Regions from separate parts of the Enterobacter cloacae complex sp. 394I7 genome, predicted to be linked through region 1. Evidence: predicted binding sites of a transcription regulator. Region 1 holds the regulator's gene; each other region holds the start of a gene.
The links. Region 1 encodes PurR, which represses purine synthesis genes. Its sites were predicted from a motif close to CANGCAAACGTTTGCNTG; they were not measured.

Region 2: the regulator PurR is predicted to act here: its motif matches at 5,170-5,187, upstream of gltS (sodium/glutamate symporter).
Region 3: the regulator PurR is predicted to act here: its motif matches at 1,012-1,029, upstream of purM (phosphoribosylformylglycinamidine cyclo-ligase).

Annotation. Positions count from the first base shown of each region.
Region 1 is NZ_JBXWCR010000001.1:885,180-895,787, forward strand. Features, by position in the region: gene AC2FAP_RS04320 (carbonic anhydrase) at 1-2, shown strand, start outside; gene AC2FAP_RS04325 (FAD-NAD(P)-binding protein) at 31-1,626, opposite strand; tRNA gene AC2FAP_RS04330 (tRNA-Val) at 1,745-1,821, opposite strand; tRNA gene AC2FAP_RS04335 (tRNA-Val) at 1,826-1,902, opposite strand; gene mdtK (MdtK family multidrug efflux MATE transporter) at 2,056-3,429, opposite strand; gene AC2FAP_RS04345 (riboflavin synthase) at 3,655-4,296, shown strand; gene cfa (cyclopropane fatty acyl phospholipid synthase) at 4,325-5,473, opposite strand; gene punC (purine nucleoside transporter PunC) at 5,773-6,972, opposite strand; gene punR (DNA-binding transcriptional activator PunR) at 7,088-7,999, shown strand; gene purR (HTH-type transcriptional repressor PurR) at 8,016-9,041, opposite strand; gene cydH (cytochrome bd-I oxidase subunit CydH) at 9,339-9,428, shown strand; gene AC2FAP_RS04375 (MFS transporter) at 9,592-10,608, shown strand, end outside.
Region 2 is NZ_JBXWCR010000005.1:123,805-134,412, reverse strand. Features, by position in the region: gene spoT (bifunctional GTP diphosphokinase/guanosine-3',5'-bis pyrophosphate 3'-pyrophosphohydrolase) at 1-1,029, shown strand, start outside; gene trmH (tRNA (guanosine(18)-2'-O)-methyltransferase TrmH) at 1,034-1,723, shown strand; gene recG (ATP-dependent DNA helicase RecG) at 1,727-3,808, shown strand; gene gltS (sodium/glutamate symporter) at 3,811-5,013, opposite strand; gene xanP (xanthine/proton symporter XanP) at 5,239-6,630, shown strand; gene AC2FAP_RS17815 (AsmA family protein) at 6,750-8,453, shown strand; gene yicI (alpha-xylosidase) at 8,514-10,608, opposite strand, start outside.
Region 3 is NZ_JBXWCR010000007.1:55,063-65,670, reverse strand. Features, by position in the region: gene purM (phosphoribosylformylglycinamidine cyclo-ligase) at 1-951, opposite strand, end outside; gene AC2FAP_RS19725 (6-phospho-beta-glucosidase) at 1,218-2,648, shown strand; gene upp (uracil phosphoribosyltransferase) at 2,814-3,440, shown strand; gene uraA (uracil permease) at 3,527-4,816, shown strand; gene AC2FAP_RS19710 (DnaA inactivator Hda) at 4,912-5,613, shown strand; gene AC2FAP_RS19705 (leucyl aminopeptidase family protein) at 5,670-7,091, opposite strand; gene AC2FAP_RS19700 (glycosylasparaginase) at 7,091-8,047, opposite strand; gene celB (PTS cellobiose transporter subunit IIC) at 8,051-9,370, opposite strand; gene AC2FAP_RS19690 (XRE family transcriptional regulator) at 9,516-10,340, shown strand; gene arsC (arsenate reductase (glutaredoxin)) at 10,337-10,608, opposite strand, start outside.

The sequences.
Region 1 (10,608 bases):
AATCCCGCGTTGCAGGGCACGGATGCCCTGTCAGTCATCACTGTACGGTAATTTCCTTCTTGAACCCGATGCGGTTTTCTCTGCGGCTTTTGCCATCTCCTCTGCTATCTCTGCACATTCCGCCAGTCCCTGAACAAAAGGGTGATCGTGCATCAGCCACGGGATTGCGCCAAATGCAATGCGTCCGCGAAGCGTTTCCGGCGCTTTTAACGTGTAATCCTCGCCAATATCCGGGATCTCATCGCCCGTCGCCTGTAGCTGCTTGCGCAGCGTCGGGAAGGGCAGATCTTTTGTTTTAAGCGGCTTTTGCCCGCGGGCATCAATAAAGACGTCGAAACGGTAGGTCGTTTCTTTTGTGGCGATGACCGTCTGCGCGCTGCCAATATCCAGCGTGTAATCATCACCCAGCGCCACAACGCTAATGATGCCGGCCTCACGAAGCGCGAGAAGCCTGCGAATCGACTGCGGGGGAATGGCGGCATAGTTGTCGATAAAGACGCGTGCCAGCCCGTTTTTAAAGCGTTCAGCGTCCTTTCCGGTAAGATGAGGAACCATCTCCTGGACCACTTCATGCAGCCGAAGCACGGTGTAGCGCCAGGCCACCGTGCGCCGGTCACGTTTGTTCCGCTCGACCTCATTCAGGTTCTCTTCAGCCCAGGTAAACGGACCGTGCTGTTTTCGATCCTCAAACCACGCTTCGCGAAGGCTGTCCGCCGTCTGCATGCGCAGCGATATTTTCTCACACCAGGCCGGGTCGGCGAGTTCAAGCTCTTTCACCATCAGGGCGAAAATGCGGTCAAGCAGACCGTCTGATCCTTTGGCGATTTCGGCTTCGAGTACCGATTCGGTTAATACCGACAGCGGTTCGTACGGAATAGGGCAGTAAAAATCGGCCTCTGGCAGAATCCCGGTCCTGGACATGAGTACAATTTTTAACGCTTCACTTCCTTTATCGAGGAGGAATGTGCCGTCGCGAAACTCACCGTGCTGCATGACCACGGCCATCGCCGCGTCCAGCCCGCTTAAGGATGTTCCCATAATACCGACGCGGCAGGGGCGGATGCGGGCATCCATCAACCCTGACCACGGGCTTGGGAAATACGCGCGCGTGGCTTCCTCTTCTTCTGGCCAGACATGCCCGGTGGCGATCACGGCGAGATCGAATCGTTCCGGAAACGGCGAGTCATTGACCGAAAGCGTCACGCCGGAGGAGGACGGGGCAACATCGGTGACGGTGGCAGACGTGTGGATCTCAACCTGAAATCCCCGCCTCTTAGCTTCCTGGACTATTGTCTGGAAACTGTCGCGAAAATACTCGCCCAGCAGAATACGGGGCAAAAACTGTCTGTCATGCAAGGTGGCTTTATCAACCTTAAAGCGCGCCAGATGGGCTTCACTCTGGCGCTTAAGCCAGTCGAGGTAGGTCATAAAAAGGGGCGGGATTTCAATGCTGGCAATGTTGGCCAGCATCAGGCGAGAGTTATCGTCGTCGTTGTAGGGCATTCCCACGCCAGCTTCGTCTGCCTGTTCAAAAACGGAGACAGAGAGCGGCGACGCGTTCTTAAGAAGAGAATAAAAGGTGTAAATCCCTGTAGGGCCGGAGCCGATAATGGCGATTTTCTTCATCGACAGTCTTCCTGTTTTTTTTCCATAAGAAAAGCGTAGCAGGAGAATAATGATGAAATTGGGGTATTAAGAAAAATCAGGACTTAAGAAGAGGATTTGCACCATTTCAGGACTGAAATGGTGCGTCCGAGTGGACTCGAACCACCGACCCCCACCATGTCAAGGTGGTGCTCTAACCAACTGAGCTACGGACGCAGAATGGTGCGTTCAATTGGACTCGAACCAACGACCCCCACCATGTCAAGGTGGTGCTCTAACCAACTGAGCTATGAACGCAACGTGTTGTCGGTGACAACGGGGACGAATATTAGCGGCACAGCATCGTTGAGGCAAGAGGGAAAATGCATTTTTCTCTCTGATTTCACGCGATTGCTTTATTACCGCGCAAAGTGAAGAGAAAGTAGCCGCCAGCTGGCGGCTACTGCGTATTTAACGTGCAGCGCGTTGCAATATTACCGAGGATGACTGGCGTTGCAGGAAGCGCATGCGCAGCATCATCATAATTGCCGCAGAGGTTAAGCCGATGATAAAGCCCATCCAGAATCCTGCCGGCCCCATGCGGTCAACCACCAGATCGGTAAGCGCCAGGATATAACCACACGGCAGACCCAGCACCCAGTAAGCGATGAAGGTGATAAAGAAGATCGAACGCGTATCTTTATACCCACGCAGTACGCCGCTGCCAATCACCTGTATGGAGTCGGAGATCTGGTACACCGCGGCAAGCAGCATCAGATGGGAGGCCAGGGCCACCACTTCCGGGTTGTCGTTGTAAAGCAGGGCAATTTGCTCACGCAGCGTGATGGTAAACAGTGCCGTACAGATGGCCATACAGACACCGACGCCAAGCCCCGTGCGGGCCGCCGTTTGCGCATCCAGCGTCGAACCTTGCCCCAGACGAAAGCCCACGCGAATGGTCACCGCTGCGGCCAGCGACATCGGCAATACGAACATCAGGGAACTGAAGTTCAGCGCAATCTGGTGACCGGCTACATTCACAATGCCGAGCGGAGAAACCAGCAGGGCGACCACGGCAAACAGCGTCACTTCAAAGAACAGCGCCAGCGCAATCGGCAGGCCTAACTGCACCAGACGCGTCATGATGTTCCAGTCCGGCGTGCTGAACGAACGTTCATTGCGGATATCGCGCATTGAACGGGCACGTTTCACATAAGAGATCATACTGAAGAACATCACCCAATAGACGGCAGCCGTCGCCACGCCGCAGCCGACGCCGCCGAGCTCCGGCATACCGAAGTGACCATAGATGAAGATGTAGTTCACCGGAATATTCACCAGCAAGCCGATAAAGCCCATCACCATTCCGGGCTTGGTTTTCGCCAGACCTTCACACTGGTTACGCGCGACCTGGAAGAACAGATAGCCAGGCGCACCCCACAGCAGGGCCCGCAGGTAGCCGACGGCTTTGTCAGCCAGAGCCGGGTCAATATTATGCATGGCGCGGATGATATGACCGGCATTCCACAGCACAACCATTATCAGCACGGAGACAAACCCTGCCAGCCAGAACCCCTGTCGAACCTGATGGGCAATACGTTCACGTCGCCCTGAGCCATTTAGCTGAGCGATAACCGGGGTGAGGGCGAGCAGCAGGCCGTGGCCAAACAGGATGGCCGGAAGCCAGATCGAGGTGCCTATTGCCACGGCGGCCATATCGGTGGCGCTGTAGCCACCCGCCATTACCGTATCCACAAATCCCATTGCGGTCTGGGCCACTTGCGCGATGATCACTGGTATAGCCAGTGCCAATAACTGGCGCGCTTCATTCATGTACTTCTGCACGTGAACACCTTTATATTCTAGTTATTTGAGAGACTAAAAAGGCCGCCGTAACTGGCAGCAAGAAGAAAATGCAGGGGGGTGCCAGCTATTGTAGCGGGGTTTAGCTATTTATCTAGTGAAAAAATCGCCACAAAATGCGCTCCGCTGGCAACCTGTTTTTCCAACTGTTATTGTGGTGGGATTAAACGGTGTCACCACCGTCCGGAAAATACAGGAGTTGTAAGCATGTTTACTGGTATTGTGCAGGGCACCGCCAAAGTGGTGTCCATTGATGAAAAACCTAATTTCCGAACTCATGTGGTTGAGCTTCCGGAATATATGCTTGATGGCATTGAAACTGGCGCCTCGATTGCACATAACGGCTGTTGCCTGACGGTAACCGAAATTAACGGGAACCAGATTAGCTTTGATTTAATGAAAGAGACGCTGCGCATCACCAACCTGGGCGAGCTGGTGGTGGGGGATACCGTAAACGTAGAGCGTGCGGCCAGGTTCAGCGATGAGATTGGCGGCCATCTGATGTCAGGCCATATTATGACCACCGCGGAAGTGGCGAAGATTGTCACCTCGGAAAATAACCGTCAAATCTGGTTTAAAGTGCAGGATCCTTCATTAATGAAATACATCCTGTATAAAGGATTTATTGGTATTGATGGGATTAGCCTGACGGTTGGGGAAGTGACGCCGACCCGTTTCTGCGTGCATTTAATTCCTGAAACTCTCCAGCGTACAACCCTGGGGGCGAAAAAACTGGGGCATCGGGTTAATATCGAAATCGATCCGCAGACTCAGGCGGTTGTGGATACCGTTGAGCGGCTGTTGGCGGCAAAAGAAGCCGCAATAATAAAGACCGCAGAAGAAGAATAAAATGAACCCCGGATTTCCGGGGTTTTTTTTAGCGTGCGACCCGCAAACCGTGTTCTATCCCTCGGCTGAAAACAACCTGCCAAAGTTGAATATCACGCGCGCGAAAGGCGCCTGCGCAGGCATTGAGATAATAGCTGAACATCCGTTTAAACCGTTCAGAATAGTTGTCCGCAATTTCTGGCCAGGCTTCCTGGAAACGTGAATGCCATGCCATCAACGTGGTGTCATAATCCGCGCCAAAGTTATGCCAGTCTTCCATAATGAAATGAGGTTCACTGGCGTTAGCAATCTGGCGAACGGACGGCAAACAGCCATTCGGAAAGATGTATTTGTTGATCCACGGATCGACGTTATTGTCGGTGCGCTTAGAACCAATGGTGTGCAGCAGGAAGATGCCGTCAGGTTTCAAGTTACGGTCCACCACGCTGAAGTAGGTGTCATAGTTTTTCGGCCCCACGTGTTCGAACATGCCGACGGAGACTATGCGATCAAACTGCTCGTTCAGGTCGCGATAATCCTGAAGGCGAATATCCACATCAAGGCCCTGGCAGCGCTCCCGTGCCATTTTTTGCTGTTCAGCTGAAATGGTCACACCGACCACGCTGGCACCATAATGCTTCGCCATAAAATAGGCCAGACCACCCCATCCACAGCCGATATCCAGCACACGCATGCCCGGCTGTAGCTGCAGTTTTTCACAAATCAGACGTAGCTTAGCCTGTTGTGCTTCTTCAAGGGTTGAGGCCTCTTTCCAGTAGGCGCAGGAATATTGCATGAAAGGATCGAGCATGCGGCTGAACAGGTCATTACCGAGGTCGTAATGCTCCTTGCCGACGATCCACGCCCGTTTTTTGCTTTGCAGATTAAACAGCCGGGCGGAGGCGACACGTAATGTATCTTTCAGATTGCGGGGGAGCTGGTTTTCCAGACCGGCGCGTAAAACGCTGGAGAAAAACATATCCAGCCGTTCACACTCCCACCAGCCGTCCATATAACTTTCCCCCAGGCCTAACGATCCCTCCCGCAATACGCGTTTAAAAAAGTCGGGATGCTTAACCTGTGGATCGGATGGCGAAGATCCATTAATAGTGATGCCTGCACGACCTAACAGTTCACTGACGATCCGGGACCAGTTATCGTCCGGAACGCTGACTTCTTCTATACACGATGAACTCATAGCTTCTCCATCACCTTACTGTGATCAGAACCTTCAAACAGCGTAGACGCTTTTTATGGTTTGTGAGAAATCTCACGGTATTTCCCCGTGAGGCTAGTATCCGACGTAGAACAGAGGAAGGGAGATAACCCTTGCCGAAATGCCTTCCATGGTAAAACGGGAGCGCTCCGGCTCCCGTTAACACATAATATTTATCGTATTTAATCGAACCAAATTTAGTATAGGCCTCAAAATTTGGTGATTCAATAGAAAATTCTTAGCAACCTAATCACTGATATTTAACATAATTTCTGGCGCGATTATGCATGCGAGGTTTTCACCTCTGCGCGGTCATCCTGCTCACGTTGTGCCGCAGACTGCATACGGTATCCCAGAAGGGCCAGCGCAACCGTAACCAGCATGACGCTGGTGGTGGTCAGGAGCGGCGTGGCAATCAGCGCAGAGACCACCAGGCTTGCCAGGAAGCACAGACCCAGCTGCAGGGTATTCTGAAGCGCGGCCGCACGACCTGTTGCCTGTGGGAACGGACGTAACGCCTGGGCTACGACGATAGGGTAAATCGCACCGTTCGCCACGGCCATCACGCAGAATGGAATCAGAATTTCTGCCAGACCGGCGCCCGGGATAAAGCCCACAGCCCAGGTGGCGATCACGCTCAGCGCGTAGAGTACCAGCAGCCAGGGCAGCATCTGCTGACCTTCCCATTTTTGCAGCGCCGCGCGACAGCCATAGCCCCCGACCAGAAACGCGATGGTCTGCGGGACATAGCTCAGACCGATGGCGGCCGGGCTGTAACCCATATCGTGAAGAATGAACGGCGAACCGGTCAGCCACGCGAAGAAACTCGCCGAGCAGGCGGCATAAATCAGGACATTACCGCGGTACGCTTTGGTGCTCAGCAGAGAGGTGAAGGTCACCGGTGTTGTGTCAGCAGGCGTCTCTTTCTTATGTGCCGCTTTGAGTGTGAATGCCGGGATCATCAGGACCAGCGTGATGGCAAACAGCGTAGCGAAAATGGCCTGCCAGTCGAAATGCGCCAGGATCCAGCTCCCGAGCAGCGGGGCGAGGGCAGGCGAAAGCCCTACCAGCGGCATAATGGTGGCGAAAATGCGGTTTGTACGGTTGGCCGGATAGTAGTCGGTGACCAGCGCCTGCCAGGTCACCGCGGCAGCACAGACGCCAACGGCCTGCACGAAGCGCAGTACCAGCAGCCAGGTTGCATCGCGTACCCATAACATTCCCAGACAGCCGACGGCAAAGATAGCCAGCCCCAGCAACAGCACCGGTTTACGGCCAAAGCGGTCAGAGAGAGGCCCCCAGAGCAGCTGCGCGAAGGCAAAGCCCGCGAGGAATAAGCTCAGGCTGGCGCTGATGGCTGCCGCCGGGGTCTGTAAATCTTCCTGCATTGCGGCGAAGGCGGGCAGGTACATATCAGTGGCTAAAAAGCCCAGCACGCTTAAACCACCGAGCCAGACTAAAAATCCTTTCCTGGGTTGCATTGTTTTTTTCTCCTGAGGGAGGCAGGTCTATGTTTGCGCAGAGTGTAGGGAGTGCAAAGCAGCTTGTGAAACGCTAATATTTGGCGAGTGCATTCAAAATTTTTGCAGGCAGAAAATGTGGTCAGATTATTCTCTTGAAGTGGTCGATGCTGTTGCACGCAACGGCAGCTTTAGCGGTGCAGCGCAGGAGTTGCACCGCGTCCCCTCGGCAATCAGCTATACGGTGCGTCAGCTTGAAGAATGGCTGGCCGTTCCGCTGTTTGAACGGCGTCACCGTGATGTGGAATTAACGCCCGCCGGGGCATGGTTTTTGAAAGAAGGGCGTTCTGTTATCAAAAAAATGCAGATCACCCGCGAACAGTGTCAGCAGATCGCTAACGGCTGGCGAGGACATCTTTCCATTGCCGTGGATAACATCGTAAAACCGGAACGTACCCGGCAGATGATTGTCGATTTCTATCGCCATTTCTCGGATGTCGAATTGCGGGTATCCCAGGAAGTGTTTAACGGCGTCTGGGATGCGCTGGCGGATGGCAGGGCAGAGATGGCGATCGGTGCCACGCAGGCGATCCCGGTTGGGGGACGCTTTGCCTTTCGCGACATGGGCATGCTCAGCTGGAAATGTGTGGTGGCAAGCGATCATCCGCTGGCGGCCATGGACGGGCCGCTCAGCGACGAAACGCTCCGTAACTGGCCCTCGCTGGTGCTGGAAGATACCTCGCGTTCGTTGCCCAAACGCATTACCTGGCTGCTGGATAACCAGCGACGGGTGGTTGCGCCGGACTGGGAATCCTCAGCAACATGCCTCAGCGCAGGGCTGTGCGTTGCCATGGTCCCTGGCCATTTTGCACGGCCCCGAATCGACACCGGTGAATGGGTTGAACTGACGCTGGAAAATCCTTTTCCGGATGCGGCCTGTTGCCTCACCTGGCAACAAAATGATGTGTCGCCCGCAATGGCCTGGCTGCTGGATTACCTGGGAGACAGTGAGACGCTTAACCGGGAATGGCTACGGGAGCCAGTATAACTGGCCCCGTAAAAGATTAACGACGATAGTCGCGGAACGGGCCATCCGCAACGGAACGGCGTTCGATAAGACGCGGGTGAACTTCAATAGACTGAGACTCTTCACGCTTGTTGACGATCCTGTCCATCAGCATATTGAAGGCCGTTTCACCCAGCGAGTCTTTTGGCTGGTGGATGGTGGTCAGCGCCGGGGTAAAGAAGCGCGCGTTGCGCACGTTGTCATACCCGATCACGGAAATGTCCTGCGGCACGCGCAAACCCAGTTCATCGGCGGCACAGAGAGCACCCATCGCCATAATGTCACCGCCACAGAAAACGGCTGTCGGGCGATGCGGCTGGGAGACAATCTGCTGCATTGCGCGGTAACCGGATTCCGGTTCAAAGTCACCCTGCACGATCCAGTTTTCCGGCACGGTAATCAGCGCCTCTTCCATCGCTTTCATAAACCCGGCCAGACGCCCGGCTCCGGTGTTGCGCTCCAGTGGACCCGGGATCACACCAATCTCACGGTGACCGCGTTCAATCAGATAACGGCCTGCCATATAGCCGCCTTCAAACGCGTTATCGATGACGGAGTCGGTGAAGTCTGCACGTGCTTCGCCCCAGTCCATGACCACCATAGGAATATGGCGGTACTCTTCCAGCATGGAAAGCACGGACTCCGGATACTCTGAACACATCACCAGCAGGCCATCCACACGCTTTTGTGCCATCATGGAGAGATAAGCGCGCTGTTTTTCAATGCTGTTCCACGCGTTGCCCAGAATCAGGGTATAGCCTTTCTGGAAGCAGTTTTTCTCGACCGCTTCAATGATCTCGGCAAAATAGGCCGCTTCACTGCTGGTAGCCAGCAAACCAATGGATTTGGTGTGATTAACTTTGAGGCTGCGCGCCACCGCACTCGGTGAATAGTGTAATTCTTTGATTGCCGCCCAGACGGCGTTGCGCGTCTCTTCCGCCACAAAGCGGGTTTTGTTAATTACATGTGATACGGTTGTAGTGGAAACGTTTGCGCGTTTTGCTACGTCTTTAATTGTTGCCATTAAATGTCACTCCAGACCATATCCTAAACTCCTGAAAAACTTGAAGGTAAACGTTTGCCTTCTCTCACCCTTATCACGCAATCTTGAATTGCGGCACGCCGGGAAAACGACACAGGACGTCAGGAGGGGGTCAATGGCCGGTACGCTAATAAATTTAGCGTGGAATTTTGTCCTATCTTGATGAAAAGGGGAAGAGCTAAAGTGGTTATCAGTTTAAATCCAGGAAGATTTTTGAACTAAACTGTGTAAAAATGAGCAGGCTCACTTTTCGTGGGGAGATTAAAAGGAGAAAAATTGATGAGCTACGATCTGAAGTTTTCGCTGGTGACCACCGTTATTGTACTGGCTCTGATTGTTGCGGCGGGTCTGACGGCTGCATTGCATTGATTTACACGGAGGGAGAGCTCTCTCCCTCTCAGTTTTCCTGATTGTTACGCCTGCGGCAAAAATCTTTTGCCAATTTGTTAACTTCTCATTTTTTGTGATTGATGTCATGCTTTCGGCTTCTTTGTTCTGTGTCACGACATGACACGGCATCCGGAGTTGACGCATGAAAATCAATTTTCCCCTGCTTGCCCTGGCGATTGGCGCTTTTGGGATTGGCACCACTGAATTCTCCCCGATGGGGTTACTGCCTGTTATCGCCCGGGGCGTGGATGTTTCTATCCCGGCGGCCGGGATGCTCATCAGCGCCTACGCCATTGGCGTGATGGTGGGGGCACCGCTCATGACGCTTCTGCTTTCACACCGCGCGCGCCGCAATGCGCTGATTTTCCTGATGGCGATATTTACGCTGGGCAACGTGCTCTCCGCGATTGCTCCGGATTACACCACCCTGATGTTGTCCCGCATTCTGACCAGTCTTAACCACGGCGCGTTCTTTGGGCTGGGATCGGTTGTGGCCGCAAGCGTGGTGCCAAAACACAAGCAGGCGAGTGCCGTGGCAACCATGTTTATGGGTCTGACGATTGCCAACATTGGCGGTGTACCTGCCGCAACCTGGCTGGGTGAGGCGATCGGCTGGCGCATGTCGTTCCTGGCGACGGCCGTGCTGGGTGTTATCGCCATGGTGGCGTTGTACTTCTCCTTGCCGAAAGGCAGCGCTGGTGAACGTCCTGACGTCCGCAAAGAGCTGTCGGTACTGATGCGCCCGCAGGTGCTCTCCGCGCTGTTGACCACCGTACTGGGGGCGGGCGCCATGTTTACCCTGTACACCTATATTTCACCGGTGTTGCACGATATCACCCACGCGACGCCTCTCTTTGTGACCGCGATGCTGGTGCTGATTGGTGTCGGGTTCTCTATAGGCAACTATCTCGGCGGGAAATTCGCCGATCGTTCCGTGAGCGGGACGCTGAAAGGCTTTTTAACGCTGCTGATTGTCATCATGATCGCCATTCCATGGCTGGCGCGTAATGAGGTCGGGGCGGCGATGGCGATGGTTGTCTGGGGGGCTGCGACCTTTGCCGTGGTTCCGCCGCTGCAGATGCGCGTGATGCGCGTTGCCCATGAGGCACCGGGTCTCTCGTCGTCGGTCAATATTGGCGCGTTTAACCTTGGCAATGCG
Region 2 (10,608 bases), on a different contig from region 1:
CTGCTGGAGCTGCAGCAGAGTGCGGGTAGCTCGTTTGAATTTATCGAGAGCGTTAAATCCGATCTCTTCCCGGATGAGATTTACGTTTTCACCCCAGAAGGCCGCATTGTCGAACTACCTGCAGGCGCTACGCCGGTCGACTTTGCTTACGCCGTGCATACCGATATCGGCCACGCCTGCGTGGGCGCGCGCGTCGACAGGCAGCCTTATCCGCTCTCTCAGCCGCTTTCCAGCGGCCAGACGGTGGAAATTATTACCGCACCGGGCGCACGCCCGAACGCGGCCTGGCTGAACTTTGTCGTGAGTTCCAAAGCTCGCGCCAAAATCCGCCAGTTGCTGAAAAACCTCAAGCGCGATGATTCTGTCAGCCTGGGGCGTCGTCTGCTCAACCATGCGTTGGGTGGTAGCCGTAAGCTGGCTGAGATCCCGAAAGAGAACATTCAGCGTGAGCTGGAGCGCATGAAGCTCGCCTCGCTTGATGACCTGCTGGCAGAAATCGGCCTCGGCAACGCCATGAGCGTGGTCGTGGCGAAGAACCTGCAGCAGGGTGATACCACGGCGATCCCGACGACGACGCAAAGCCACGGTCATCTGCCGATCAAAGGCGCGGACGGCGTACTTATCACCTTCGCGAAATGTTGCCGTCCTATCCCGGGTGACCCGATTATTGCGCACGTCAGTCCGGGTAAAGGTCTGGTTATCCACCACGAATCCTGTCGTAACATCCGCGGCTATCAAAAAGAGGCGGAGAAGTTCATGGCAGTCGAGTGGGATAAAGAGACGGCACAGGAATTTATCACCGAAATTAAGGTGGATATGTTCAACCACCAGGGTGCCCTGGCGAACCTGACGGCAGCAATCAATACGGCCTCTTCCAACATTCAGAGCCTGAACACGGAAGAGAAAGATGGCCGCGTCTACAGCGCCTTTATTCGTCTGACCGCCCGTGACCGCGTGCATCTGGCGAACATTATGCGCAAGATCCGCGTGATGCCGGACGTGATTAAAGTCACCCGTAACCGAAACTAGACTTATGAATTCAAAACGTTACGAGCGTATCTGCGAAATGCTCGCCAGGCGTCAGCCTGACCTGACGGTCTGCATGGAGCAGGTCCACAAACCTCATAACGTCTCTGCAATTGTCCGTACCGCAGACGCCGTAGGCGTGCATGAAGTGCACGCCGTCTGGCCGGGTGCCCGCATGCGAACCATGGCTTCAACTGCCGCAGGCAGTAACAGCTGGGTGTCCGTCAAAACCCACCAGACTATTGGCGAAGCCGTATCGCACCTGAAAGGTCGCGGTATGCAGGTCCTGGCCACTAACCTGTCCGCAAAAGCCGTCGATTTTCGTGAGATCGACTACACCCGCCCGACCTGTATTTTGATGGGTCAGGAGAAAACCGGGATCACCCAGGAAGCGCTGGATCTGGCGGATCAGGATATCATCATCCCCATGATCGGCATGGTGCAGTCTCTCAATGTCTCCGTGGCCTCTGCGCTCATTCTCTATGAAGCGCAGCGCCAGCGTCAGAACGCGGGCATGTACAAGCGCAGCAACAGCATGCTGCCGGAAGAGGAGCAGCAGCGCCTGCTGTTCGAAGGTGGTTACCCGGTGCTGGCTCGCGTCGCGAAACAGAAAAAACTGCCTTACCCCCACGTCAACGCGCAGGGCGAAATTGAAGCCGATGCCGAGTGGTGGGCCACCATGCAGTACGCAGGATAACCGATGAAAGGCCGTCTGCTGGATGCCATACCGCTCAATAGCCTGACGGGCGTAGGTGCGGCGCAAAGCAGTAAACTGGCAAAAATTGGCCTGCATACCGTGCAGGATCTCCTGCTCCATCTCCCCCTGCGTTATGAAGACCGCACCCAACTCTATAAGATTGGCGATCTGCTGCCTGCCATTTACGCCACCGTTGAAGGCGAAGTACTGAACTGCAATATCACCTTTGGCGGACGCCGGATGATGACCTGTCAGATCAGCGACGGCACCGGCATTCTCACCCTGCGCTTTTTCAACTTCAATGCGGCCATGAAAAACAGCCTTGCGACCGGTCGCAGGGTGCTGGCCTATGGTGAAGCCAAACGCGGGAAATACGGCGCAGAGATGATCCACCCGGAGTATCGCGTCCAGGGAGATCTGAGCACGCCGGAGCTGCAGGAGACTCTGACCCCGGTTTATCCGACGACCGAAGGCATCAAGCAGGCAACGCTGCGTAAGCTCACTGAACAGGTGCTGGAACTGCTGGATACCTGCGCCATTACCGAGCTACTGCCGCCTGAGCTGGCTCAGGGCATGATGAGTCTGCCCGAGGCGCTGCGCACCCTGCACCGCCCGCCGCCAACCCTGCAGCTTAGCGACCTGGAAAGCGGCAAACACCCCGCTCAACGGCGTCTTATCCTTGAGGAATTACTGGCTCATAACCTGAGCATGCTGGCGGTAAGGGCGGGCGCGCAGCGTTTTCATGCCCAGCCCTTAAGCCCGCGAGATGAACTCAAAGATAAGCTGCTGGCCTCCCTGCCGTTTAAACCCACCGGTGCACAGGCACGCGTCACGGCCGAGATCGAACGCGATATGGCGCTCGATGTGCCCATGATGCGCCTGGTTCAGGGGGATGTGGGTTCCGGTAAAACGCTGGTTGCAGCCCTGGCTGCCCTGCGCGCAATTGCCCACGGCAGGCAGGTGGCGCTAATGGCCCCCACCGAACTGCTGGCTGAACAGCACGCTAATAACTTCCGCGCGTGGTTTGCCCCGCTTGGGATTGAAGTGGGCTGGCTTGCCGGGAAGCAAAAAGGTAAAGCGCGTCAGGCACAACAGGACGCCATTGCCAGCGGTCAGGTACAGATGATTGTCGGCACGCACGCGATTTTCCAGGAGCAGGTACAGTTTAATGGTCTTGCCCTGGTGATTATCGACGAACAACACCGCTTCGGTGTACACCAGCGTCTGGCGCTGTGGGAGAAAGGGCTGCAGCAGGGCTTCCACCCGCATCAGCTGATCATGACTGCCACACCTATCCCGCGCACCCTGGCAATGACCGCCTACGCCGATCTCGATACATCGACCATCGACGAACTGCCGCCGGGCCGTACACCGGTCACCACGGTCGCCATTCCGGACACACGCCGGAGCGATATCATCGACCGCGTGCGCAACGCCTGCACTCACGAAGGCCGTCAGGCCTACTGGGTCTGCACGTTAATTGAAGAGTCTGAACTGCTTGAAGCGCAGGCCGCGGAAGCGACGTGGGAAGAGCTGAAGCTGGCGCTGCCCGAGCTGAACGTGGGTCTGGTTCACGGGCGGATGAAGCCTACTGAGAAACAGGCGGTGATGCAGTCGTTCAAACAGGGTGAACTGCATTTGCTGGTTGCCACAACGGTGATTGAAGTCGGCGTAGACGTGCCCAATTCCAGCCTGATGATCATCGAAAACCCGGAACGTCTTGGCCTTGCGCAACTCCATCAGCTGCGCGGCCGCGTTGGCCGCGGTGCTGTCGCCTCTCACTGCGTGCTGCTCTACAAAGCACCGCTCTCGAAAACCGCACAGATGCGTTTGCAGGTGCTGCGCGACAGTAACGACGGTTTTGTGATTGCACAAAAAGACCTGGAGATCCGCGGCCCAGGCGAACTGCTGGGCACGCGTCAGACGGGTAATGCCGAATTCAAAGTGGCAGATTTACTGCGCGATCAGGCCATGATCCCCGAAGTTCAGCGCCTCGCACGCCATATTCATGAGCGCTACCCCGAACAGGCGGCAGCGTTAATTGAGCGCTGGATGCCGGAAACTGAACGCTATTCCAACGCCTGATCTCAGGCAAACATCGGCAGCATCAGGTAAAGCTTGATCACCAGCGCGTTGACGATATCAATGAAGAACGCCCCGACCATCGGGACCACCAGAAACGCCATATGCGAAGGCCCAAAACGTTCGGTGATCGCCTGCATGTTGGCGATAGCCGTCGGCGTTGCCCCCAGACCAAACCCACAATGCCCGGCCGCCAGCACTGCTGCATCGTAGTTTTTACCCATCATGCGCCAGGTTACAAACATGGCATAGAACGCCATAAACAGTGCCTGAACGGCCAGAATAGCCACCATCGGCAGCGCCAGTGAGGCCAGCTCCCAGAGCTTGAGGCTCATCAGGGCCATCGCCAGGAACAGCGACAGGCAGACGTTGCCAAGCACCGATACGGCACGTTCAAATACGCGGTAGAAGCCCATCAGCGCCAGACCGTTACTCAGCAGCACCCCAACAAACAGCACGCACACAAACGTCGGGAGCTCGAACGCTGAACCTGCCAGCCATTGCGCAACCACTTTGCCCACCGTCAGGCAGATGGCAATCATCGCGATAGTTTCAATCAACACCAGCGAAGTGATGGTGCGCCCGACGTCGGGTTTTTCAAAGGCAGTGGGTACCAGCTCATCGTCCGGTCTTCCGTCTGGCGTACCAGAGTGCTTCACCAGATACCGCGCCACCGGCCCGCCGATCAGGCCGCCCAGCACCAGACCGAAGGTGGCGCAGGCCATCGCCACTTCGGTGGCGTTTTCAAAGCCGTAGCGCTCAGTAAACAGCTTGCTCCACGCCGCCCCGGTACCGTGGCCACCAGAGAGGGTGATTGATCCGGCCAGCAGCCCCATCAGCGGATCCAGCCCCAGCAGCGTAGCCATCCCGATACCAATGGCGTTTTGCATCACTAGCAGCCCTACCACCACGATCAGAAATACGCCGAGCACTTTGCCACCCGTCCGTAGGCTCGCCAGGTTGGCATTCAGGCCAATGGTGGCAAAGAAGGCCAGCATCAGCGGATCTTTCAGGGACATATCAAAATCAATTTCCCAGCCCATGCTTTTCTTCAGCACCAGCAGGGCCAGCGCCACCAGCAGTCCGCCGGCAACAGGTTCAGGAATGGTGTATTTCTTCAGAAGGGAAACGCTGTGTACGAGCTTACGGCCAAGCAGTAAGACCAGCGTTGCGGCAACAAGGGTCGACAACGTATCGAGATGAATCATAAAAGGCTCCTGTTATGCGCGTGTTCCATACACACGCGGCGTTATCCTGGGCCGGCTTGCGCTCGTCATGAGCCGCCGGCGCAAAAAGTGTAATTTTTTTTCCCCATGGGTTGTAGAAAACCTGCTCACAGCGGCAGATTTTCTTGTCTTTTTTTGTTGGCAATCGTTTGCTTTTACCAGGTGGTCAGATAAAATGCCCGCTTTTCCACCGTGGGATTGCCGCCGATGTCCGTTAACACCCTTGAGTCTCCCGATGCGCAACCGATTGCGCAGAAGCAAAATAGCGAACTGATTTACCGCCTTGAAGACCGTCCGCCTCTTCCTCAGACGCTCTTTGCCGCCTGCCAACACCTGCTGGCTATGTTCGTTGCGGTGATCACCCCGGCGCTGCTGATCTGCCAGGCGCTTGGTTTACCGGCTCAGGATACACAGCACATCATCAGTATGTCCCTCTTTGCCTCCGGCGTGGCGTCCATTATTCAAATTAAAGCGTGGGGCCCGGTGGGGTCTGGATTGTTGTCGATCCAGGGCACCAGTTTTAACTTCGTCGCACCGCTGATCATGGGCGGTACAGCCCTCAAAACCGGCGGCGCGGATGTTCCGACCATGATGGCGGCGCTGTTTGGCACGCTGATGCTGGCCAGTTGCACCGAGATGGTGATCTCCCGGGTACTGCACCTGGCGCGTCGCGTGATCACGCCGCTGGTATCCGGCGTGGTGGTGATGATCATTGGCCTGTCGCTGATTCAGGTTGGCCTGACCTCCATCGGTGGCGGTTATGCGGCAATGAGCGACCACACTTTTGGTGCACCGAAAAACCTGCTGCTGGCCGGCGTGGTACTGGCAATCATTATTCTGCTTAACCGTCAGCGTAACCCGTATCTGCGTGTGGCATCGCTGGTGATCGCCATGGCGGCCGGTTATCTGCTGGCCTGGGCGCTGGGTATGCTACCGGAGAATACCCCGCAGACCAACAGTGCGCTGATCACCATTCCAACACCGCTGTACTACGGCCTGGGCATTGACTGGGGTCTGCTGCTGCCGCTGATGCTGGTCTTTATGATCACCTCGCTGGAGACGATTGGCGATATCACCGCCACGTCTGATGTCTCCGAGCAGCCGGTCTCCGGCCCGCTGTATATGAAACGCCTGAAAGGCGGCGTGCTGGCGAACGGCCTGAACTCGTTTGTCTCTGCGGTCTTCAACACCTTCCCGAACTCCTGCTTCGGCCAGAACAACGGCGTGATCCAGCTGACTGGCGTTGCCAGCCGCTACGTCGGTTTTGTGGTGGCGCTGATGCTGATCGTCCTCGGCCTGTTCCCGGCGGTAAGCGGTTTTGTGCAGCATATACCTGAACCGGTGCTGGGCGGCGCAACGCTGGTGATGTTCGGGACCATCGCGGCTTCCGGTGTACGTATCGTCTCCCGCGAACCGCTGAACCGCCGCGCCATCATGATCATTGCCCTGTCGCTGGCCGTGGGTCTGGGTGTTTCACAGCAACCGCTGATCCTGCAGTTTGCCCCGGACTGGGTGAAAAACCTGCTCTCTTCCGGCATTGCGGCAGGCGGTATCACTGCGATTGTTCTGAACCTCGTTTTCCCGCCTGAGAAAAATTGATCGCCCTCACGGCAGGCTGTCAACGCCTGCCGTGACATCTCTTTACACCATTCCCGCCTTGAGCATTGCGCATAAATCGTGCATAACTCCCTTATGTGCGTTTCGCGGGATGGAAGACCATGAAATTTATTGGAAAGGTACTCGTCTATCTTCTGGTGGCCCTGCTCATTGTGGTGCTGGCGCTCTATATTCTGCTCCAGACCCGCTGGGGAGCATCTCAGGCCAGCAACTGGATAACGGTGAATACCGATTACGAACTCAATTTCGACCTGATGGATCACCGCTTTTCGTCACCTTCCCACATCATTCTGGAAAACGTCACGTTTGGCCGCGACGGTAAACCCGCCACGCTGGTAGCCAGGAAAGTCGATATTGGTCTGAGTAGCCGACAGGTCACCGATCCGCTGCACATGGACACCATTACCCTGTTCGATGGCACGCTTAATCTTTCTCCTCAGACGGCACCGCTCCCGTTCCAGGCGGACCGTTTGCAGTTGAACAACATGGCCTTTAACAGCCCCAATACGGAATGGGATCTCAGCGCACAGAAAGTGACGGGCGGCGTCAGCCCGTGGCAGCCAGAAGCAGGCAATGTGTTGGGTAAAAACGCACAGATCCAGGTGAGCGCAGGCTCGCTTACCCTGAACGGCGTGCCGGCCACCAACGTGCTGATCCAGGGACAACTCAACGGCAAAGAGGTGGTGCTGAACACCATTGGTGCCGATATGGCGCGCGGTTCGCTCACCGGGTCCGCCCTGCGCAACGCTGACGGCAGCTGGATTATCGACACCATGCGTCTGAATGAGATCCGCCTGCAAAGCGATAAGTCACTGGTGGATTTCTTCGCGCCTCTGACCACCATTCCCTCGCTGCAGATTGGCCGTCTGGAAGTGACTGACGCACGCCTGCAGGGGCCGGACTGGGCGGTGACCGATCTCGATTTAAGCCTGCGCAACCTGACACTCAGCAAAGGCGACTGGCAAAGTCAGGAGGGGCGTTTGTCCATGAACGCCAGCGAGTTTATTTATGGCTCTCTGCATCTGTTCGACCCGATCATGAATGCGGAGTTCTCCCCGCAAGGCGTGGCGCTGCGCCAGTTTACCTCCCGCTGGGAAGGCGGCATGGTTCGCGCTTCCGGCAACTGGCTGCGCGAAGGTAACGCGCTGGTGCTGGACGATGTCGCTATCGCCGGGCTGGAATACACCCTGCCGCAGAACTGGAAAACGCTGTGGATGGAGCCGTTACCGGAATGGCTGAACAGCCTGACGCTGAAAAAATTCGGCCTGAGCCGCAACCTGGTTATCGATATCGACCCGGCCTTCCCGTGGCAAATCACCTCTCTTGATGGCTATGGTGCGAACCTGCAGCTGGCGAAAGATCGCCAGTGGGGCGTATGGGGTGGCAGCGCAACGCTGAACGGCGCGGCGGCGACCTTTAACCGCGTGGACGTGCGTCGTCCGTCGCTGGCGCTGAACGCTAACGCCTCAACGGTAAACATTACCGACCTGAGCGCTTTCACCGAAAAAGGCATTCTGGAAGCCACGGCGACGGTATCACAGCTTCCGCCACGGCAGACCACAATCAGCCTGAACGGACGCGGCGTGCCGCTCAACGTGCTGCAGGCGTGGGGCTGGCCGGCGCTGCCCATTGGCGGTGATGGCAATATCCAGCTAACCGCCAGCGGCAGCGTGCAGGCCAACGCACCGCTGAAGCCGACGGTTAACGGTAAACTGAATGCGGTAAATATGGATAAACAGCAGGTGCAACAGACGATGACGGGGGGAGAGGTGTCGACACTATCCTCGCCCCAGCCCTCTCCCTGAAAGGAAGAAGAAGCAAACCCTTCCCTCCCCCCGTTGGGGAGAGGGTTAGGGTGAGGAAAATTAAAGGTGTACCACCACCTCATTACCCTCCGCTTTCACCACCACGCCCCACTCACTCCCGGCCTCTGAGCCGCCTTTTACGCCACTCAGTTTCCGCACGTTGCGCAAGCAGACCGACCAGTTTCGCGCGTCACCTGTGCCGGTAATGGTCACGGTGTCGCCACTGCGGGTGGCTTTCAGCGTAAATGCCACAGAACCGTCCGCCGCAGGCACTTCGCTCACCGCCATCGCGCCATCGCCCAGGTTAAACAGCTGGAAAGCTGTCCCCTCGTTCCAGGCGTAGTCCGGTTTCTGTTGATTGTTGCCCAACGCCAGCAGGGTGTTATCGCGCACATAGACCGGCAGGCTACGGAAATCATGCTGCTGTTTATGCCAGCGACTGCCCTCGATTTCATCGTTATGCCAGAGATGGGTCCAGCGCCCTTCCGGCAGGTAAAACTGCACGTCACCGGCCTCAGAAAACACCGGGGCTACCATCACCGACTCCCCCAGCATGTACTGACGGTCGAGGTAATCGCATGCCGGATCGTCCGGGAACTCCAGCATCATCGCCCGCAGCATCGGTGTGCCATACTCGCGAGCCAGGGCAGCCTGGCGATAGAGATACGGCATCATCTGACATTTCAGCTGAGTGAAGTGACGCACCACATCACAGGACTCATCATCGTATGCCCACGGTACGCGGTAAGATTTGCTGCCATGCAGGCGGCTGTGGCTGGATAACAGCCCAAACGCGCACCAGCGTTTGTAGACGTGTGCCGGCGCGGTGTTCTCAAATCCACCGATGTCATGGCTCCAGAAGCCAAAGCCGGACAGACCAATCGACAGCCCGCCGCGCAGGCTTTCCGCCATCGATTCGTAGTTGGCGTAACAGTCGCCACCCCAGTGCACCGGGAACTGTTGTGCACCTACCGACGCCGAGCGGGCAAACAGCACCGCCTCATCCGCGCCCACCGTTTCTTTCAGTACGTTCCACACCAGTTCGTTATATAGGTATGCGTAGTGGTTGTGCATCTTCTGCGGATCGGAACCGTCAAACCACTGGACGTCCGTCGGGATACGCTCGCCAAAGTCGGTCTTAAAGCAGTCGACGCCAATATCCACCAGGCCCTTCAGCTTGTCGGCATACCACCGGCACGCGTCCGGGTTAGTGAAGTCATAAATCGCCAGGCCGGGCTGCCATTTGTCCCACTGCCACAGGGAACCGTCCGGGCGCTTGAGCAGGTAGCCCTTCTCTTTCAGTTCGCGAAATACCGGCGACTTCTGGCCGATGTACGGGTTAATCCACACGCAAACCTTCAGCCCTTTCTCCTTCAGGCGGCGGATCATCCCCTCCGGATCCGGGAAGGTCACCGGGTCCCACTCAAAATCACACCACTGGAAGGCCTTCATCCAGAAGCAGTCGAAGTGGAATACATGCAGCGGCAGATCGCGCTCGGCCATGCCGTCGATAAAGCTGTTCACCGTGGCTTCATCGTAGTTAGTGGTAAACGAAGTGGTGAGCCACAGGCCGAAGGACCACGCCGGGGGCAGTGCCGGACGCCCGGTGAAGCGCGTATAACGGTTCAGGACCTCTTTTGGCGTCGGGCCGTCTATCACAAAGTACTCGAGATATTCACCTTCCACGCTGAACTGCACTTTGGAGACCTTCTCGGAGCCAATTTCAAACGACACGTTTTCCGGATGGTTCACCAGTACCCCGTAGCCGCGGTTGGTCAGATAGAACGGGATATTTTTGTATGACTGCTCGGTACTGGTGCCGCCGTCGCGGTTCCAGGTCTCGACCGTCTGGCCGTTACGCACCAGCGCGGTAAAGCGCTCGCCGAGGCCGTAGACCGTTTCACCTACGCCCAGATCCAGACGCTCAAAAACATAATGACGATCGGTACGGGTATCCTGCACGTAACCGTTGTTTTTCAGCTGACTGCCGGTAATACGCTGTCCGTTGCGCAGAAAATCCAGCGCCCAGCACTCGCCTTTGGTGACGCGCACGCTGAGGTGACCGCTTTTCAGCTCAGCAAATTCGGCATTGTTTTCAATCTCAACGTTCATCTCTTTGATGACATTCAGAGGATAGTGCGGACCGTTGTTCAGC
Region 3 (10,608 bases), on a different contig from region 1:
AATCGCCTTATCCGCTTCGCTTGCTGGCAGCGCGATAACCATGCCCACGCCACAGTTAAAGGTGCGGTACATCTCGTGTGAGCTCACGTTGCCCGCAGTCTGCAGCCAGTTAAAGACGGACGGCCACTGCCAGGACGATTCGTCGATCACCGCCTGGGTGTTGTCCGGCAGGACGCGCGGAATGTTTTCCCAGAAGCCGCCACCGGTCAGGTGGGCAATGGCGTGCACGTCAACCTTCTCGATCAGCTCCAGCACGTTTTTCACGTAGATGCGGGTCGGCGCCAGCAGATGGTCAGCCAGTGGCTTGCCATCAAGCTCGGTGGTCAGTGGATCGCTGCCGCTCACGTCGAGGATTTTACGCACCAGAGAGTAGCCGTTCGAGTGTGGGCCGCTGGAGGCCAACGCGATCAGCACATCACCATCAGCTACTTTACTGCCGTCGATAATTTCTGATTTTTCTACTACGCCAACGCAGAAGCCTGCGACGTCATAATCTTCGCCATGATACATACCGGGCATTTCGGCGGTTTCACCACCGACCAACGCACAGCCAGACTGCAGACACCCTTCGGCAATGCCGTTAATGACGCTTGCTGCGGTATCCACGTCCAGTTTTCCGGTCGCGTAGTAATCCAGGAAGAACAGCGGCTCTGCGCCCTGAACCACCAGGTCGTTAACACACATCGCGACCAGATCGATACCGATCGTGTCGTGACGTTTTAAATCCATCGCCAGGCGCAGTTTCGTCCCTACACCATCAGTACCCGAGACCAGAACAGGTTCACGATATTTTTGCGGCAGCGCGCACAGTGCGCCGAATCCACCCAGACCACCCATCACTTCCGGGCGGCGGGTTTTTTTCACCACACCTTTGATTCGGTCAACCAGCGCATTACCTGCGTCAATATCAACACCGGCATCTTTGTAGCTGAGAGAAGTTTTGTTGGTCACGGCTCAAGTCCCCACGCGATTGCATAGCTAGTAAGAAAAATCGGCGCAATTCTAACAGTCCAGGCAAACGTTTGCGAGCCTATTCTCGGCGAGAGGATTTTTTTTTCAGCAGGCCCTGCGAATGCGCCCAAAGTTGAGTCTGTTCACGAAAATGAAACCGGTTTCGGTTTTCTCCTTGCAACAGAAAGCCCCTTTGCACATCATCAGAATGAAACCGGTTTCTGTAATTGTTTTTGCAGAAAATAACGCAGAATGAGGGAAAGTGTATGTCAGGATTCAAAGCAGATTTTCTGTGGGGTGGTGCGGTCGCAGCGCATCAGCTGGAAGGGGGCTGGAACGAGGGCGGTAAGGGGATCAGCGTTGCCGATGTGATGACTGCCGGCGCGCACGGCGTGCCGCGTGAAATCACCAACGGCGTGCTGCCAGGGAAAAATTACCCTAACCATGAAGCCATCGATTTCTACCATCGCTATAAAGAGGACATCAAACTCTTTGCCGAGATGGGCTTCAAATGCTTCCGTACCTCCATCGCCTGGACGCGTATCTTCCCGAAAGGGGACGAGCTGGAGCCTAATGAAGCTGGCCTGAAATTCTATGACGACCTGTTTGACGAGTGCCTGAAGTATGGCATCGAGCCGGTTATTACCCTTTCCCATTTCGAGATGCCGTTCCACCTTGTCACCGAATACGGTGGCTGGCGTAACCGTAAGCTGATCGACTTCTTTGTTCGCTTTGCGGAGGTTGTGTTCAGACGTTACCAGCATAAAGTGAAGTACTGGATGACCTTTAACGAGATCAATAACCAGGCCAACTTCCACGAAGACTTTGCACCGTTTACCAACTCCGGTCTGAAGTACGAGCCGGGCGAAGACCGCGAACCGGTAATGTTCCAGGCGGCACACTATGAGCTGGTGGCCAGCGCCCTGGCGGTGAAGGCCGGGCGCGACATTAACCCGTCGCTGCGGATCGGCTGCATGATTGCCATGTGTCCAATCTATCCGCTGACCTGTGCCCCGGACGATATGATGATGGCGATGAACGCCATGCACCGTCGCTACTGGTTCACCGATGTCCACGTGCGCGGCAAGTACCCACAGCATCTGCTTAACTACTTTGCTCGTCGCGGTTTCACGCTGGATATCACAGAAGAAGATAACGCGGCGCTGACGCAGGGGTGTGTCGATTACATTGGCTTTAGCTATTACATGTCTTTCGCCACCAAAGCGACGGCGGATAACCCGGAGCTGGATTACGACGAAAGTAAGAGCCTGGTCTCCAACCCGTACGTGCAGAAATCTGACTGGGGCTGGCAGATTGATCCGGTGGGCCTGCGTTACTCCCTGAACTGGTTCTGGGATCACTATCAACTGCCCCTGTTCATCGTGGAGAACGGCTTTGGCGCCATTGACGTGCAGGAGAGCGACGGTTCGGTGAATGACCAGTACCGTATTGATTACCTTGCCGCGCACATCCGCGAAATGAAAAAAGCGGTGGTCGAAGATGGCGTTGATCTGATGGGGTATACCCCGTGGGGCTGTATCGACCTGGTGTCTGCCGGAACGGGTGAAATGAAAAAACGCTACGGCTTTATCTTTGTCGACAAAGACAATGAAGGTAACGGCACCCTGAACCGCAGTAAGAAGAAGTCGTTTGACTGGTATAAGCAGGTGATAGCCAGCAACGGCGACACTCTTTAATTCCAGCAGAGTAAAAACGCAAAAAGCCGGAGCTTGCCCTCCGGCTTTTTTGCCTCTAAAACACTTTGCTTGATGTACGTCAAGCAAGTTGGGTATGGTGCAATCCGAAAAAAGCGGTATAATCCCGCGATTTTTTTGCGGTTGCCCCCTCAGAGGAGAAAGAGAATGAAGATTGTGGAAGTGAAGCACCCACTCGTTAAACACAAGCTGGGCCTGATGCGTGAGCATGACATCAGCACGAAGCGTTTTCGCGAACTGGCTTCTGAAGTCGGCAGCCTGCTGACCTATGAAGCGACCTCTGACCTGGAAACGGAAAAAGTGACCATCGAGGGCTGGAACGGCCCGGTTCAGGTTGAGCAGATCAAAGGTAAGAAAATTACCGTTGTGCCCATCCTGCGTGCCGGCCTCGGCATGATGGAAGGCGTGCTGGAGCACGTGCCAAGCGCGCGCATCAGCGTGGTCGGGGTCTACCGCGACGAAGAGACCCTGGAGCCGGTACCGTACTTCCAGAAGCTGGTGTCTAACATCGACGAGCGTATGGCCCTGGTGGTTGACCCGATGCTGGCGACCGGCGGTTCAATGATTGCCACCATCGACCTGCTGAAAAAAGCCGGTTGCAGCAGCATCAAAGTGCTGGTGCTGGTTGCTGCACCAGAAGGTATCGCGGCGCTGGAAAAAGCGCACCCGGACATCGAACTCTATACCGCGTCTATCGACCAGGGGCTGAATGAGCACGGGTACATCATCCCGGGGCTTGGCGATGCCGGCGATAAGATTTTTGGTACTAAATAATCGAATAACGATAATGAAGCCGACTTTGATAGTCGGCTTTTTTTTGAATAAAACGCCAACAACAATACTACTCAGAGGAAAACACTATGACGCGCCGTGCTATCGGGGTGAGTGAAAGACCGCCGCTTTTACAGACAATCCCGCTTAGTCTGCAGCACCTGTTCGCCATGTTTGGCGCAACCGTGCTGGTGCCAATCCTGTTTCACATTAACCCGGCTACCGTGCTGTTGTTCAACGGTGTGGGTACGCTGCTTTACCTCTTTATCTGTAAAGGCAAAATCCCTGCCTATCTCGGCTCAAGCTTCGCCTTTATTTCACCGGTTCTGCTGTTGCTGCCGCTGGGGTATGAAGTGGCGCTGGGCGGCTTCATTATGTGTGGCGTCCTCTTCTGCCTGGTCTCTTTCATTGTGAAGAAGGCCGGTACCGGCTGGCTGGACGTTATGTTCCCGCCAGCCGCAATGGGGGCCATTGTCGCCGTCATCGGTCTGGAGCTGGCGGGCGTGGCGGCCAATATGGCTGGCCTGCTGCCTGCTGACGGGCAGTCACCGGATTCCAAAACCATCATTATCTCGATGGTGACACTGGGCGTAACGGTGTTTGGTTCCGTGCTGTTCCGCGGTTTTATGGCGATTATCCCGATCCTGATCGGTGTGCTGGCGGGGTACGCGCTCTCCTTCGTGATGGGCGTTGTTGATACCACGCCTATTGCTGAAGCGCACTGGTTCGCACTGCCAACCTTCTATACCCCGCGCTTTGAATGGTTTGCCATTTTCACGATCCTGCCCGCGGCGCTGGTGGTTATTGCTGAGCACGTAGGTCACCTGGTGGTGACGGCAAACATCGTTAAACGTGACCTGATCCGCGACCCGGGTCTGCACCGCTCGATGTTTGCCAACGGCCTCTCTACCATTATCTCCGGTTTCTTTGGTTCTACGCCTAACACCACCTACGGTGAGAACATCGGCGTGATGGCGATTACCCGTGTCTACAGTACCTGGGTCATTGGCGGCGCGGCAATCATCGCCATCCTGCTCTCCTGCGTGGGCAAACTGGCGGCGGCTATCCAGATCATTCCGGTACCGGTAATGGGAGGCGTCTCTCTGCTGCTGTACGGTGTGATCGGCGCGTCCGGTATTCGCGTGCTGATTGAATCCAAAGTGGACTACAGCAAAGCGCAAAACCTGATCCTCACCTCCGTGATCCTGATCATCGGCGTGAGCGGCGCGAAGGTGCACATCGGTGCGGCTGAACTGAAAGGCATGGCGCTCGCGACCATCGTGGGTGTGGGCCTGAGCCTGATCTTCAAACTGATCTCTGTCCTGCGCCCGGAAGAAGTGGTGCTGGATGCTGAAGACAGCGAAAAAGCGTCACATTGATCGTAAAATCGGGCGGACGATCCGCCCGGTTCTCTCCTTGCACGTTCCGTGCTAAACTCACCGCCGATTTTATGTAAGATCTGGTTGAGGTACTTCTGAACGGACCGGCACAGCTCTCTCTGCCACTCTATCTCCCTGACGACGAAACTTTTGCGAGTTTCTGGCCGGGTGATAACCCCTCTTTACTGGCTGCACTGCAAAACGTGCTGCGTCAGGAACACAGCGGATACATCTATATCTGGTCACGCGAAGGCGCGGGGCGCAGCCACCTGTTGCATGCCGCCTGTGCGGAGCTTTCCGCGCGGGGTGATGCGGTAGGCTATGTGCCGCTGGATAAACGTACCTGGTTTGTGCCTGAAGTCATGGAGGGAATGGAACATCTCTCACTGGTCTGCATTGATAATATCGAATGTGTGGCGGGGGATGAGCCGTGGGAAATGGCGATCTTTAACCTCTATAACCGCATTCTGGAGTCGGGGAAAACCCGGTTGCTGATCACCGGCGATCGTCCGCCGCGCCAGTTGAATCTGGGGCTGCCGGATCTGGCTTCCCGTCTGGACTGGGGGCAAATCTACAAGCTGCAGCCGCTGTCGGATGAAGACAAACTTCAGGCGTTACAGCTGCGCGCAAGATTGCGCGGCTTTGAACTCCCGGAAGACGTGGGGCGTTTCCTGCTCAAGCGCCTGGACCGGGAAATGCGCACGCTCTTTGATACGCTCGATCAGCTCGATCGCGCTTCGATTACCGCGCAGCGCAAGCTGACCATTCCTTTTGTAAAAGATATTCTGAAGCTGTGATGCGCTTTTCTCCCTCTGCCTGGCGCAGAGGGAGAACCAGCGCCACCGGCTAAAAATCACCTGTCTTCCAGCAAATGCTCAACCAGAAGTGGAATGGGTCTGCCCGAGGCCACGCTTTTTCCATTCTCACGCCACAGCGCCGTGCCGCTAATATCCAGATGGGCCCATGGAATGGTCGGCGGGCAAAAATGGTGTAACAGCCAGGCCGCCGATGCGCTGATCGCCGCATTATTGGGTGGGGTATTGCACAGGTCGGCGATGGCGCTGTCGGTCTGTTTTTTTAACCGTGCATCCAGCGGCAGGGACCACACCTCATCACCGCTCCGTTTCCCCGCGCGGGTGAGCGCCTGACGCAGCGCTTCGTCCTGCGTCATTAACCCACTCAGTTCGTACCCCAGCGCTTTTACGACGGCACCGGTTAAGGTCGCCATATCAATAATATAGCGAGCCTGCGGATGACGCTGGCTGGCCCAGGCGATCGCATCCGCCAGTACCAGCCGGCCTTCGGCATCGGTATTGTTGATTTCAACCGTGATACCGTTGCAGGCGCTGGCCACCGTGCCCGGCTGCATCGCATCCGGTCCTATGGCGTTTTCCGCCAGCGCCAGTACGCCCATAATACGAACCGGCAGGCCGAGTTCTGCCACGCTCAGCATCAACCCGAGCACGTTCGCTGCTCCGCACATGTCATATTTCATGGTGTACATACCCGCGCCTTCCTTCAGCCACAGGCCACCGGTATCAAACGTTATGCCTTTGCCCACGTAACAGCGTACCGGGCCATCAGCGATGCCGTTATAGTGAATGGCCAGCAGCCGCGGTGGACAGGTCGCGCCTTTACCGACGGCATGCAGAAGCCCCAGACCCTGTTCAATAATTTGCTTCTCATCAAGCACTTCACACCGCAGGGCGGGGAAGGCGGCGCACAGCTTTTGCGCTTCGTCGACGACATACTGCGGCGTACAGCGATCGGACGGCATATCCGCCAGACGTCGCGCGGCGACCATTCCTCGGGCAATGGCCTGCTGTCGCTGGAAGAGAGCGTCCAGCCTTTCACGCTGTTGCGGATGACACAGGGCGGTGACATGGCGAAGGCGAACGCTTTTGCCATCGGTTTTCTTAAGCTGCAGATCGCGAAGGTCATACGCCTGGTTAAAGAGAAAACGCAGAACCTGCGTCAGCACCACCTCGTCAATATTCGTGACATCCAGTACCACATCGGCGCTGACCGGCGCTGCCAGCAGTGGACGGAGGGCGGTGAGTAACCCTTCTGTCAGACTGTCCTGCCAGAGCGTATCCGGCAGCAGCGTGATTCTGGCAAACGGAGCACAGCCAAAGCGGGTATCTGCGACGGCGTTTTGTTCACGCATTTCAGCGATGAGTGCGGTGTCCGGCAGTAACGCGCAGGCGGCCCGGGCAATAAGATGACTCCGGGGCTTTGCGTCTGCAAGGGCGGTGATAAGCGTAAAGGTAATCATTATGACTCCTCAACTGGCGCGCGGATCCGCGCGGCATAGGCCTGCATCCATTCCTCATCCACGGGCTGATAGTGCGTTTTTTCCCGCAGGCGCTCGGCGCGAAATACGGTGAGAGGCTGGCGGGCCGTTGCCACCACAAATGAGAAGGTTTTGATGTTGGTTGCGGCGCCGAATTCGCCTTTATTATTCATGCACACCACCGAGAGATCGCCCGCGCGGCCAAAGCGCGACATCAGTTTGTCTTCCAGTTCGAAGACCACCGAGTCCGCCGCCTGCTGCGGTGACATGCCCTGTGCCATGCGGCGAACAATTTCGTAGCTGGTGCAGCCTTTCATCAGGTCTTCCCCCACGCCGGTGGCGGTGGCGGCACCGGTTTCACTGTCGCAGTAAAAGCCGGAGCCGATAATCGGCGAGTCGCCAATACGGCCGCGCTTTTTCATAAACAGACCGCTGGTGGAGGTCGCCACGCTCATCGACCCCCTTTTGTCGAGGCCAATAATCCCGACGGTGTCATGCCCATCGTACGGGCTTAAGCCTTTGTCCAGCGTCTCCCGGCAGCGCTTACGATAATGCTGCATCGCGCGGTCGGTAAGCATGGTTTTGTCGGCAAACCCCTGACTCAGCGCCCATTCGCGCGCGCCCTGGCCGACCAGCAGGCTGTTATAGCGCTGGCGGCTTAGCGCATGGGCGACACGTACCGGGTTCGCAATATCAACCAGATCTCCCACGGCCCCAAACGCAAGCGTATCGCCATCCATATACGCCGCGTCCAGTTCGACTTCGCCATTTTCGGTTGGCAGCCCGCCGTAGCCGACGGATTTATACAACGGGAAGTCCTCGACGGCAGCAACGGCATCGACCACCGCTTCTGCTACCGGTTTCCCCGCAGCCAGCGCGGACGCAGACTCCGTGACCCCTTCAAGCGCCATTCGCCAGGTTGCGATAATTCCCCACATGCTTTACTCCTGTTTTGCAAGGGTTGGGTCGGTTTGCGTCACGGTGGCAATCTCCGCGGCGCGGTATTGTTTATCCACGATACGCATGAAAGGCAGATACAGCATGGCGCCAATCAGCAGGTTGATAAGCTGCATCACGCTGCCGCTGAGATGCCCCGTGACGATAAACCCGCTGATCACCGGCGGTAACGTCCAGGGGATAAACACCCCGGTGGTCACAGCGACGGCACCCATTTTCATCGCGGCATATTGCACGGTAACCAGGACCAGCGGCACCAGATTGAACGGGATCAGCATGATGGGGTTCATGATAACCGGCAGGCCAAACAGAATCGGCTCGTTGATGTTAAACACCGAGGCCCCCGCGCCGAGACGCGCCACCTCGCGCATATTTTTGCTGCGGGCAAAAATCAGCATCGCAATCACCAGCGAGAGCGTTGCCCCTGCGCCACCCATCCAGATCATGTCAAAAAACTGTTCGGTGATAATGTGCGGCGGCGTCGTACCCGCCTGAATGGCGGCGATGTTATCGGTCTGGTTCTCCATCCACAGCGGGCGAATGATGCCGTTGATCATTGAGCCGGAGTTAATGCCCACAGACCACAGAATGGTGATGCTGAACACCGTCATCAGCGCGCCGAAATAGGAGGTCCCGTAGTGGCGAACCGGCGTGGCGACCACCTCGTAAATAAACTGGTGAATGGTGTTGTAGTGGGTGTTTTCGAAAATGATGCGGATAATAAGCACCAGAATCATTACCAGCAGGGCCGGGATCAGCGCGGCGAACGATTCCTGCACCGCCGGCGGCACGCCATCAGGCATTCTGATGACCAGCTTTTTGCGCTTCAGCCAGCAGAACAGCTCCGTCCACAGCAGAGAGCCAATCATCGCCACGAACAGCCCTTTGCTGCCAATCCACTCCACCGGCATGACCGTGATACCGCCGTTTTCGGCCACTTTGATAAAAGGTGTCAGGATTAAAAAGGCGACCAGAGCCAGAATGCCGCAGGAGATGCGATCTTCGCCGTAGTGTTCAGCCAGGCGAAACGCCACCAGGAAGCTGATAAACAGCGACATGGTTGAGAACACCGCGTTGAACGGAATTTCAATGATGGCACTCCAGCTTTCACCAAATGCCTGAGACATAAACTGCTGATAGGTTTGGTTCGGAAAAGAGGAGATGACCAGCAGAATCGAGCCGACGATGATAAACGGCATGAAGGAAACATAGGCCCCGCGTATGGCGCCCAGATGCCGCTGTTGCGCGGTTTTGGCCGCCAGCGGCATCAGTTTTGCTTCAAGAAATCCCAGAACATTGTTCATTGTGAACTCCGTACAAGATTGAGGGGTGTTGTTATGTTATGTCTGTGGATTATCAGTGAAGCGCGGTGGCTGAAAGGTGAAACAGGTCACAAAGCACTCGCTAAGATATTATAAATCTCATGAGATTGGTTATGGAGTTACAGCGATGGAAATCAAATTGCACGCCAATGCCACCACCACGCCGCGGATCCGTCGCTATCTGCAACAATCCGACAAAAGCGACAGAGAACTGGCTATAGAGCTGGGTATTTCCGTGACGACCGTGCGGCGATGGCGCAATCGCGATCGGGTTTCTGACAACCATACGACCCCAAAAGTGATACACAAAGCGATGAGACAAGAGCAGGTTGACCTCGTTAATGCGCTGCGTGATATCACGGGCGCACCGCTGGATGAACTGCTGCTGCTGGTTAACGAGGTGCTGGGGATTTCCGTTTCGCGGGCGACACTGAACCGTTATCTCCGTCCCGCTTCTGCGAAACGCAAGGGCGTTGAACTTCAGGGGAAAAAAGCGCTAAAGGCAGGCGTTTTACCCACAAAACTGCTGGTGCATCACCAGCCTTTATCGCTGCATATGGATGATGGCGGGGAGCAGCATCTGCTGTGGGGGCGCGAACCGGTGAGCGGCTGGTGTTATGCCCGGCTCTATGCGGGAATTTCATCACAGCTGCTGAATAACTGGATGTGTGAGTTGCTGAACGCCTGTCCGGCTGATATCCAATCTGTTGAGACTTTCGGTTTTGAACCCGACTTACCCGCGGGTGAACCTGCCGTAAAAGTACAGCCGACCAGGCACAAGGCCGTGCAGGTTGCGGTACCGCTCGGCGACATCATTCCACGAGTGAATGCTGTTCCGTTAGGGCAGGTGTTGATCGAGATGTGCGAGTTTTACAATCGGGGCAAAGCGCAGAAAAAGCTGGGAGAGAGCACGCCGCAGGCCTTTCTGGAAGCGCTGCGGCGTAAGGATTAGAGAATCTCGAGCACCTCTTCCGGCGGGCGTCCAATACGCGCCTGGCCGTTTGCGACCACAATGGGGCGCTCAATCAGTTTCGGATTTTCAACCATCGCCTGAATCAGCTCAGCCTCGGTTAGACGACTGTCATTCAGATTGAGCGACGTATACAGGTCCTCTTTCTGGCGCATTAGCTCTCTGGCACTGCCCATTCCCAGCATGTGCAGCAGCTGACGAAGCGTCTGTGCATCTGGCGGTGTCTCCAGATACAGCACCACTTCCGGGT